Regions from separate parts of the Alteromonas sp. KUL150 genome, predicted to be linked through region 3. Evidence: predicted binding sites of a transcription regulator. Region 3 holds the regulator's gene; each other region holds the start of a gene.
What was found. The regulator LexA, encoded in region 3, represses DNA repair genes until DNA is damaged. The targets are predictions, from matches to a motif close to TACTGTATNNNNATACAGTA.
Positions count from the first base shown of each region.

Region 1: a site for LexA is predicted at 1,038-1,057, ahead of GVO62_RS14060 (YebG family protein). Genes of this name have one in related genera too.
Region 2: a site for LexA is predicted at 1,388-1,407, ahead of GVO62_RS09745 (putative DNA modification/repair radical SAM protein). Genes of this name have one in related genera too.
Region 4: a site for LexA is predicted at 1,398-1,417, ahead of GVO62_RS07110 (recombinase RecA). Genes of this name have one in related genera too.

Region 1 is NZ_BLIJ01000060.1:56,317-58,504, forward strand. It holds gene GVO62_RS14055 (GAF domain-containing sensor histidine kinase) at 1-833, opposite strand, end outside; gene GVO62_RS14060 (YebG family protein) at 1,103-1,390, shown strand; gene GVO62_RS14065 (ABC transporter ATP-binding protein) at 1,574-2,188, shown strand, end outside.
Region 2 is NZ_BLIJ01000040.1:37,238-39,425, forward strand. It holds gene GVO62_RS09745 (putative DNA modification/repair radical SAM protein) at 47-1,288, opposite strand; gene GVO62_RS09750 (response regulator) at 1,534-2,188, opposite strand, start outside.
Region 3 is NZ_BLIJ01000037.1:116,266-118,453, forward strand. It holds gene coxB (cytochrome c oxidase subunit II) at 1-379, opposite strand, end outside; gene lexA (transcriptional repressor LexA) at 960-1,586, opposite strand; gene GVO62_RS08995 (sensor domain-containing diguanylate cyclase) at 1,668-2,188, opposite strand, start outside.
Region 4 is NZ_BLIJ01000032.1:25,396-27,583, reverse strand. It holds gene GVO62_RS07115 (Y-family DNA polymerase) at 1-641, opposite strand, end outside; gene GVO62_RS07110 (recombinase RecA) at 644-1,384, opposite strand; gene GVO62_RS07105 (hypothetical protein) at 1,667-2,179, opposite strand; gene GVO62_RS07100 (DUF885 domain-containing protein) at 2,181-2,188, opposite strand, start outside.

The DNA.
Region 1 (2,188 bases), on a different contig from region 3:
TTCGCTTGCGGGTTTGCTGTAGCCAGTTCCTCTATTGTGTAATGCAGCTGCTTTGACAGGTCATGTGAAATATCGAGTTCAACCGGCAACCCCTTACCTACCCGACTATGAGTAAAGTCCATTGCATCTTCTATCAAGCGCGTCATTCTTTGCACGCTATTTTTCATTCGTGAAACAGCTTTAAATACTGGGACTTGTATTGTGCTAGCTATTTCACTGTCTTTTATAACATCGTCTAAAAAGTTAATACCAATTTGAATTGAAGACAAAGGCGTACGAATATCATGACCTAATATAGCGATGTACTGCTCTTGCAGACGCGTCATCTTTTTCGCATCGTCAAGTTGAGCATAGGTTTGCTCGATATGGTCACTCAACAGTATTTGATTTGAGATAAGTTTCGCAAACGCACTTATTTGGCCATGAACTTTTTCGTTGCGAAGCTCTCTTGGCTCAGGATCTAGACCGCACAAGGTACCGAAGAACTCGCCATTTGCATCAAAGATAGGATAAGAGAAGTAACTTTCGAATCCGTACATTATAGGTATTGGATTGTCGCGGTATTCTTTGTCAGCAGATGCGTGATTTATCACGATTTCTTTTTTACTCGCGCGCACCGTACGACAAAATGTTGTGTCTATTTCTAAGTGATCGCCCGGCATTAGCCCAAAATCTGCTTTATCTAAGACAGCGCACATGGTCCATGCTTGCTCGGTTACCCTGGCGACACAAATAAAACGAAGCCGCAAGCTACTTGCCAATATTTGCATGATGTGTGGGATGGCATCTATTGACACTATCGCCTGAATATCTCTTTGAATTTCCGTGCTCATATCAGTCGCCTTATTAATTCCTTTAATGGGATAAAACAAAGTCGTGTCCGTCTATCCTGTTTGAGCCTTTGAGCCAATGGCACTAATAAATGCCATACTGATTGAACCAACGAAGGTAGTCTTGTAATCAAAAAAATTAATCTATTTTGACTAAAGTATAATACTTGAGTCTATCAACATTATTAAGCAAAATATTTTACCAGTTACTGTTTATTTATACAGTAACATGCTGTACAGTTTTTACGTCTTAAATAAATAGGGGACCTACCATGGCCATTACCACACAGTATGTTGTTACGCACAAAGGGGTAGAAAAATTGGTAACTACCGACAAAAAAGAAGCCGATCAGTACGATAAAATGCTTGATGCAGCAGACAACTTAGCAAGCTATATTTACGCTAAAGGCATTAAACTAGAAGACAGCGTCGTAGAAGAGTTGACAATTATGCTGTCGAAAAACAAAGATAAAATTAGCAAGATATTCAAAGGCGCCACAGCTGAAAGCGTACTTGAAGACGAGAGCGCAGAAGTGGTAAAGCTTCAGGCTAACGGCTAGTAAATTTAAGCTTTCCGATTTACTACGTCTTTAATACAAGCGAATAATAAAAGCTAATACCGCTTATGATGATGTTATTTGATAACATTACCATAAAGCGGTAACTTATTTACGGCTGCGATGAACTGCTGCTTCATCTCTGCTTATTCTAATTTTTTGACGTGTAGACGGGTCGAGCGAAACGTGGATTTAAGTGAACAAAAGCAAAGAGTTCAACACAGAGAAGTTGAGTTTACTACCGCTATTGAAGTAACTAACTTACAGTTCGCGTATTCTAAAAAGAGTAAACCCATACTCGATATCAAGAAATGGCAGATCTCGAAAGGAGAGCATATATTTCTCTCTGGCCCTTCCGGTAGTGGTAAAAGTACCCTGCTAAACCTGCTATGCGGCACGCTAACACCATCAAAGGGTAAAATTTCGTTATTAGAGCAGCCATTCTCTTCGTTATCTAACCGACAAAGAGACACATTTCGAGCGCGCAATATTGGCGTAGTATTTCAGCAGTTCAATCTCATTCCTTATCTTTCTGTTGCGCAAAACATTAACGCTGCGGTCTATTTTGCTAATGAAGGGAGCGTCAAAAATACTAAAGAGGTTACAGCTGCAACTTATCAACTGCTGAACCGGCTTCAGTTATCAGATAGTTTGCTACACGCCAAAGCCGATGCTCTCAGCATTGGTCAACAACAGCGTGTAGCAATAGCCCGTGCGCTTATTAACGACCCACAATTACTGATTATCGATGAGCCAACATCAGCATTAGACACTGACGCAAGGGACAGCTTTATGTCGTTG
Region 2 (2,188 bases), on a different contig from region 3:
GCACTACCTTCGAAACTAAATTAGAAGCTGCTAACATAAATTTCATTTACCCACCAAATAACTCAAATTGCTTAGGCTGTTTAAATAGAAGTTCAAAATTATTGCTATCGAGTAAGTGAATGTTCGGTGAGTAGTCACCCACGCTGATGAACGGTTTTAACTTTTTTAGAGGCAGCCGCATTTTAGTAAGGTCTATCCAATTTAATTTGGTATGACGACGAATCGAGAGAATTTTTTGAACTGTACGAGCACCAAGCCCTGGTACTCGTAACAGAAGCATTTTATCGGCTTTGTTTAAATCGATTGGAAATATATGGCGATTTCGCAATGCCCATGCGAGCTTGGGGTCGTGATCCATATCCAGCATTTCATCATGAACAATTTCATCGAGGGTAAATCCATAAAAACGCAGAAGCCAGTCAGCTTGATAGAGACGATGTTCACGTATTAAAGGCGCTGGTTTCAAAGGTAAAACTTGTGAGGCGTCAGGTATGGGGGAAAATGCAGAGTAATAAACCCGACGTAGCTTTTGTTCGCTATAGAGTTTAACGCTGGTTCCCAAAATGATTTTGTCATTCGAATCATCCGCACCAATGATCATTTGGGTCGACTGTCCACCAGGCGCAAAGCGAGGAGGGCGTTTGCCCGAGTGTGTTTTATCGACATTATGTTCCGTTATTTTGTCTTTAAGCGTATTCATCGCCCCATGAATCGCGCCAAGGTCTTTCTCTGGAGCATATTTATTTAATGAAGGTTGGGTTGGCATCTCGACGTTTATACTTAATCTATCTGCATATAAACCGGCCTCAGCCTGTAATTCGGGCGAGGCGTTTGGAATGGTTTTAAGGTGTATGTAGCCCTTGAACCCGTGATCGAGACGCAGGGATTTAGCAATGCGCACCATACTTTCCATTGTTAAATCTGGTGAGCCAACAATACCGGAGCTAAGAAATAAGCCTTCGATGTAGTTACGTTTATAAAAATTAAGGGTTAAATCTACCGTCTCCTTCACTGAGAAACGGGCACGTCGTACATTGCTAGATACTCTATTGATGCAATAGTGGCAGTCGTAGATACAATAATTCGTCATTAATATTTTCAATAGTGATACACATCGTCCATCTGGGGTAAAACTATGGCATATACCTGAGCCACCAGTTAGCGAGCCTATACCGGTTTTATCAGTTTTGCCTGCCTGACGCTTACCTGCTGAGCCGCTTGCACAGGACGCATCATACTTAGCGGCGTCTGAAAGAATTTCGAGTTTTTGTATCAGTTTGTCATGCATTGCAGATTAAACTTCCTCTTAGCAAAAGCAGATGTAGAGATATCTCACCTAAACATTTTGCTGACATATTTTATTTAAGAAATAACCACTCGCGTTATAACATGTATATATATACAGTACAAATGTGTTATGTTTATCTGGAGGGAAAGCAGTAAAACCCGTTGAGCGAATGTTTAGTAATAGAGGTTGATAAGTGGGCTTAAGATTGTCCTAGTGAAATAAAAGTCAAGGGATTGATGAATAGCCTAAAAACCGATGTATTGTGAGAGTTCGTCTCGAAGATTGACGTATTTCTCTTTATAGGGTGCTTTGAGCGTCATGTCGTCTATTAACTTAAATAAACGCTTACACTCATTAATCAAGTTTGCATCGGCTTTACCCTCTTTCAACGCTATTTGAAGAAGACATTGAAGTAGGTTGAGTGCAACACCGGTATTAACAGGTGCAAAGCCTTGAGCAAGGGCAAATGATGCCTTAGCTCGCTCATAGTCCTTTTCTTGGTAATGTTGAATACCCTCGCGATTGAACTGCTGATAGCTGGCTAGGCTTTTTTGCGCGTCTTGAGACTGTTTTCTTAGCATAATCGCACTATTTTGGTCGAGCTGATCGCCCCGTGATTCTAGTAACGCGTTTAACTGAACCGCGTCATCGAATTCACCCAATTTAAACATCACATTTATACTATCAGGGATATAAGCTGTAGGAACGTCGGTGTACTTTTCATCTAGTAAATTTTGAGACAAGGCTAAATGTCGCTTTGCGTCTATTAACTTTCCATCTATTGCGCTTATTCTGGCGTTAACAATTTTTCCAAAGATACTTATGTCAAAGTCGCGGTCTATTTTTTGAAGATGATCATCAAATTTTCCCCGCTGCAGTGTGAGAAGGGCCTCTTGTTGA
Region 3 (2,188 bases):
GTTCAGTGGTATCCTCCATGGCAATGAGGGTGTTCGCTGCGGGAACCGCCATAAAGATAAGTATGAGAAAGGGGATAACTGTCCATGCAATTTCCACTTTTACATTTTCATGGAAATTTGCTGGCTTGGCGCCTCGAGATTTTCTATGTAAATACATAGAAACAAACATTACGCCAAAAACCACTACCGCAATGCCGACGCAAATGAAAAACATCAGCATATGAAGGTCATATACTTGGCCACTGATATCGGTCGCGCCGCGCCTCAAGTTCAATGAAGAAACTTCTTCTGCCGTTTCCTGTGCGAAAAGCAATGAAGAGAAAAGCAAAGCTGATATGGTTGCACACCACTTTGCCAATATGGTCGTTTGTTGTTTCACTCAGCACCTCCGTAATGGTAGGACTGAAGACGCCTTCTCTGAGCGCGATACCCTACCAAATGAATTGCGAACGCTTGACCCTTTACCTCAACTTGTAAAACAAATTTAGAGTCATTGTTATTATTTTGTTAATCTCTGTATAAGAATTGCTCAATAATGTCGCGCCGTCTAGTCTTTTCTATTAAAAATTTAATGAAACGGTCAAAATTTAATCATTTGAGAATTGCATAGCATGACATAAGGCGAGTAACGTTGAGGCCGCCATAACTTGATGGGCGTTGAGATTAAACGCTCATTTTGAACACGGGGTCGGCGATACTTTTATTCTAAATTACTAAAAAATAGGAAAGTATTTAGCGAGTAAACATCACTTTCAAACAGCGCTCGAATTCGGAATTGACTGTCTCAGCAACAAATAGCAATTTCAATACCGGCGAAATTAATCAAAAATAGAGCAGTAATGCTGAGTACTTTTACCAAGACATTAAACCCTAAGTTGCCAATACGATGAGTGGGGAGGGGATAAAGAGGCATAAAAAAAGCGGCTAATGCGCCGCTTTTAATCAAAGTTGCTAAAACCTTACATCCAGTCTGCGTTTCTAATAACGCCCACCGCGATACCTTCAATGGCAAACGGCTCGTTAGCGAGATCAACTTTAATTGGCGCAAACTCTTCATTTTCAGCATGTAGCAATACTTCACGGCCTCGCCTTTCCAAGCGCTTAACCGTAACATCTTCGTCTACACGGGCAACAACAACCTGACCATTGTGAACATCCGTCGTGCGATGAACCGCTAGCAAATCTCCGTCTAAAATACCGATGTCCTTCATGCTCATGCCGTTTACACGAAGTAAAAAGTCAGCCTGAGGCTTGAACAACGCTGGGTCTACCTTATAGTGCGATTCGACATGCTCTTGCGCCAGAATAGGCTCACCAGCGGCAACGCGCCCTATAAGCGGCAAACCTTCTTCCTCAGCCGCTTCACTCTCAAGAGGAATATTTAGCTTGATGCCTCGGGACGTGCCCGGAAGAATTTCTATCACGCCTTTTCGCGCCAGCGCCTTTAAATGTTCTTCGGCTGCATTAGCAGATCGGAAGCCAAGTTGACGAGCAATTTCAGCACGGGTAGGCGGCATACCCGTTTCTTGCATAGTTGTCTTGATTAGTTCTAAAACTTCAGTTTGTCGAGCTGTGAGTGGGCGCATAAAAGACCTGTCTGTTCATACAGTTCCTGTAAGTATATACACCTAAAAACAAATAACAAGCACTTGCCTTGTCTTTTGCCCTTAACTCACCCAAACCACCTTGTTTCTTCCTTTTTCTTTCGCTAAATACAGTGATTTATCGGCATCAGATAAAAGCGAGCTAAAGTCTATGCCAAACGTGTCCTCAATGAATGCAGCCCCTATACTAATAGTTAGGCTTATTTTGTCCGATTCATAGGTGAGCGTGCTTTCCTCAACAGCGATGCGCAAAGCCTCTAATTGGACATGTATTTCTTCTTTGGTTTCACCAAAAACGACGAGCGCAAACTCCTCCCCACCAAGTCGCGCTACCACGCCAGGCGCCTGATTTTGTTTAGCAATCTTACCTGCAATCATGATAAGCGCTTGATCGCCGGCATCGTGCCCGTAGGTGTCGTTAACCTTTTTAAAATGATCCACGTCGATGATGGCAACGCAGCCACTGCCGTGCCTTTGTAACACCGTATCACATTCATCTAAAAAAGCACGGCGGTTGTACAACCCTGTTAAAGAGTCGGTCATCGCTAACCGGCGCAGCTTTTCTTCTGCAATGGCTCTTCCTT
Region 4 (2,188 bases), on a different contig from region 3:
CTAGTAATTCCCACTCTAGCCAGCGACTCTATAACTTTAGGCGCCAGTGCAGTAAGAGAAAGAGGGCATGCATTTAACGCTTTTTTTATGTCATCAAGTGTATATACGTAAGTGCTGTACTTTTGAAGTGCCAGTACCTTTGCCGCTTCTATTGTCCACGCACAGCCAAAGTGGTAACGAACATCAGACTCCGATAACGCCTGCGTGAGGGTTTTCCATAGAGGCTCATGGCCACCGTAGTAATGGATTAAATTATCTAATCTTATAGCTAGTCCGCCTGCAGATGTGTGACTATCTAGCACAATGTCTGATGCCAGCGGATAAAGCCGATGTGCTAACTGCGTTAGCATATGTCTTTCGTTTTCTTCATTGAAAGGCAGTACATGTACATAAGGGCATAGTGCAGCCGCTTGCGCTAAACCATGCCCGATTTCAATGCCTTCTTTCTTTGCAATATCATTGCATTGAACAATTTTATTTATCTTACTGCAGTAGACGACAACGGGTGTGCTTAAAGGTAGTGACGAACCTTTATTGTTAGCATCATTACAAGACTCTTGATAATGCGCAGCTTTGCGCCTAGTCGCTCTATTATGACTATCTAAAGTAAGTTGGTAGCAGTAAATATAAGCCCATAGCATGGTCAGCTCACAGAGTGTAGCGCCTGATCAGAAAGCGTATTGTGCGTCATTGCCCACTTAATGGCGTTATTATCAGGCGTCCATTTGTGTGAAATAACAATGTTATCTTTAGGCCATCCATGACGCTGTTTGCGAATATTTACCGATAAAGCGTGCGAGGTTCCTTGCAGATAAAGATCTAAAGTAATAGGTAGCGCATCGTCGCTATAAGCTTGGGCGCTGCTTAATGGTCTGTTTTGTTGTTTACTTGACGATGACAGCGGCGGATGCACCGGAGTATAAAGCAAGCATAGGGCATCATTATGCGTCGCAGCTACCTGTAAACGGCGGGCTTCCTTTTGGCTTATTGCATTACTCCACAGCACCACGCAATGACAAGCTGTACTTTTTAGGCATTGCTCTGCCGCCCACAAGGACTCTTGCTGTGTATGCGTTTTTACTACAAGTACTTGTTGCGTCTTAAGGCCTAAATTTTCTAACCACGGCGACTGCAAACGCCCTGGAGGATTGATAAATACAACGAGTTTATGAGTACGATGCAGGCATATTACGTCTTTAAACAATGAGAGTTCACCAACGCCCGTTAGAGAAGCTATACGTACTAAGCCTGTAGAAGCAACGCCACCGTTAAGCGCTTTATCTAATAGCGGAAAACCTAATGAAAACTTTGTTTCATTTTGCTTTTGTTCTCTGGCCCGCCAAATATGAGGGTGGTTGTTAAGCATGGATAACGGTTTATTCATAGCACTCAAAATGAACTGTATTTATATACAGTATTATAGTGCAGCAATGATCCTTTTCAAGATTAAAGGCTCAAGCCTTGAAGCTTTTAATGCTAACTTATTGATTAGTTTGAAAAGGTAAAAGATTAAATCTTTAAGAAGAAGGGAGGTGTCAAGGGGCAGACGAGTATTTAAATTTTCAATTCAAGACAAAACAGCTATTAAGGCCTGCTGCTCTTTACCATACAGCAAAGAGCCGCCAGGCCCTGATAACGCTCTACTTGTGTTAATCAGTAAGCAGAACTAGCTTTCTTGTAAGGCCGCTGCAGATTGATTGGCTTTAGTAGTATTTATCGGTGCAGTAACCGTTTGGCAAAACGCGATAAAACCATCTGCTGTATTTTTTGCCCATACCATGCGCACATTGCTGGGCAGTGTTTTTACCATATCGCGAACCTCTTCAAGCGTTACGTCCTCATTCAGCAACGCTTTATTTAAAGACTCTTCAAGCGACATACCTTTCTCACAGCACGCCATTACAATGGTCGAGAAATTTCGCATTAGCGAGTGAAGTATTTGATAGTGCGATTGTTCGATAAGACGACTTTTATAATCACTTTCTACGCGTGCAGTAAAGTTCTTTTCTAATGCGTCTGTGACGAGAACAAGATTGCGATAAGCATAAGTTACTTTGCTGCTGGTTTGCTTATTTGAATGGCGCAATAGCGCCAATTCTTTTTGTAAGTTCTGCGTTCGCAGTACCAAGTAAATTAAAAACAGGATAAGTAATCCAATAACACCAAATGCAACGAACATCTTATTTTG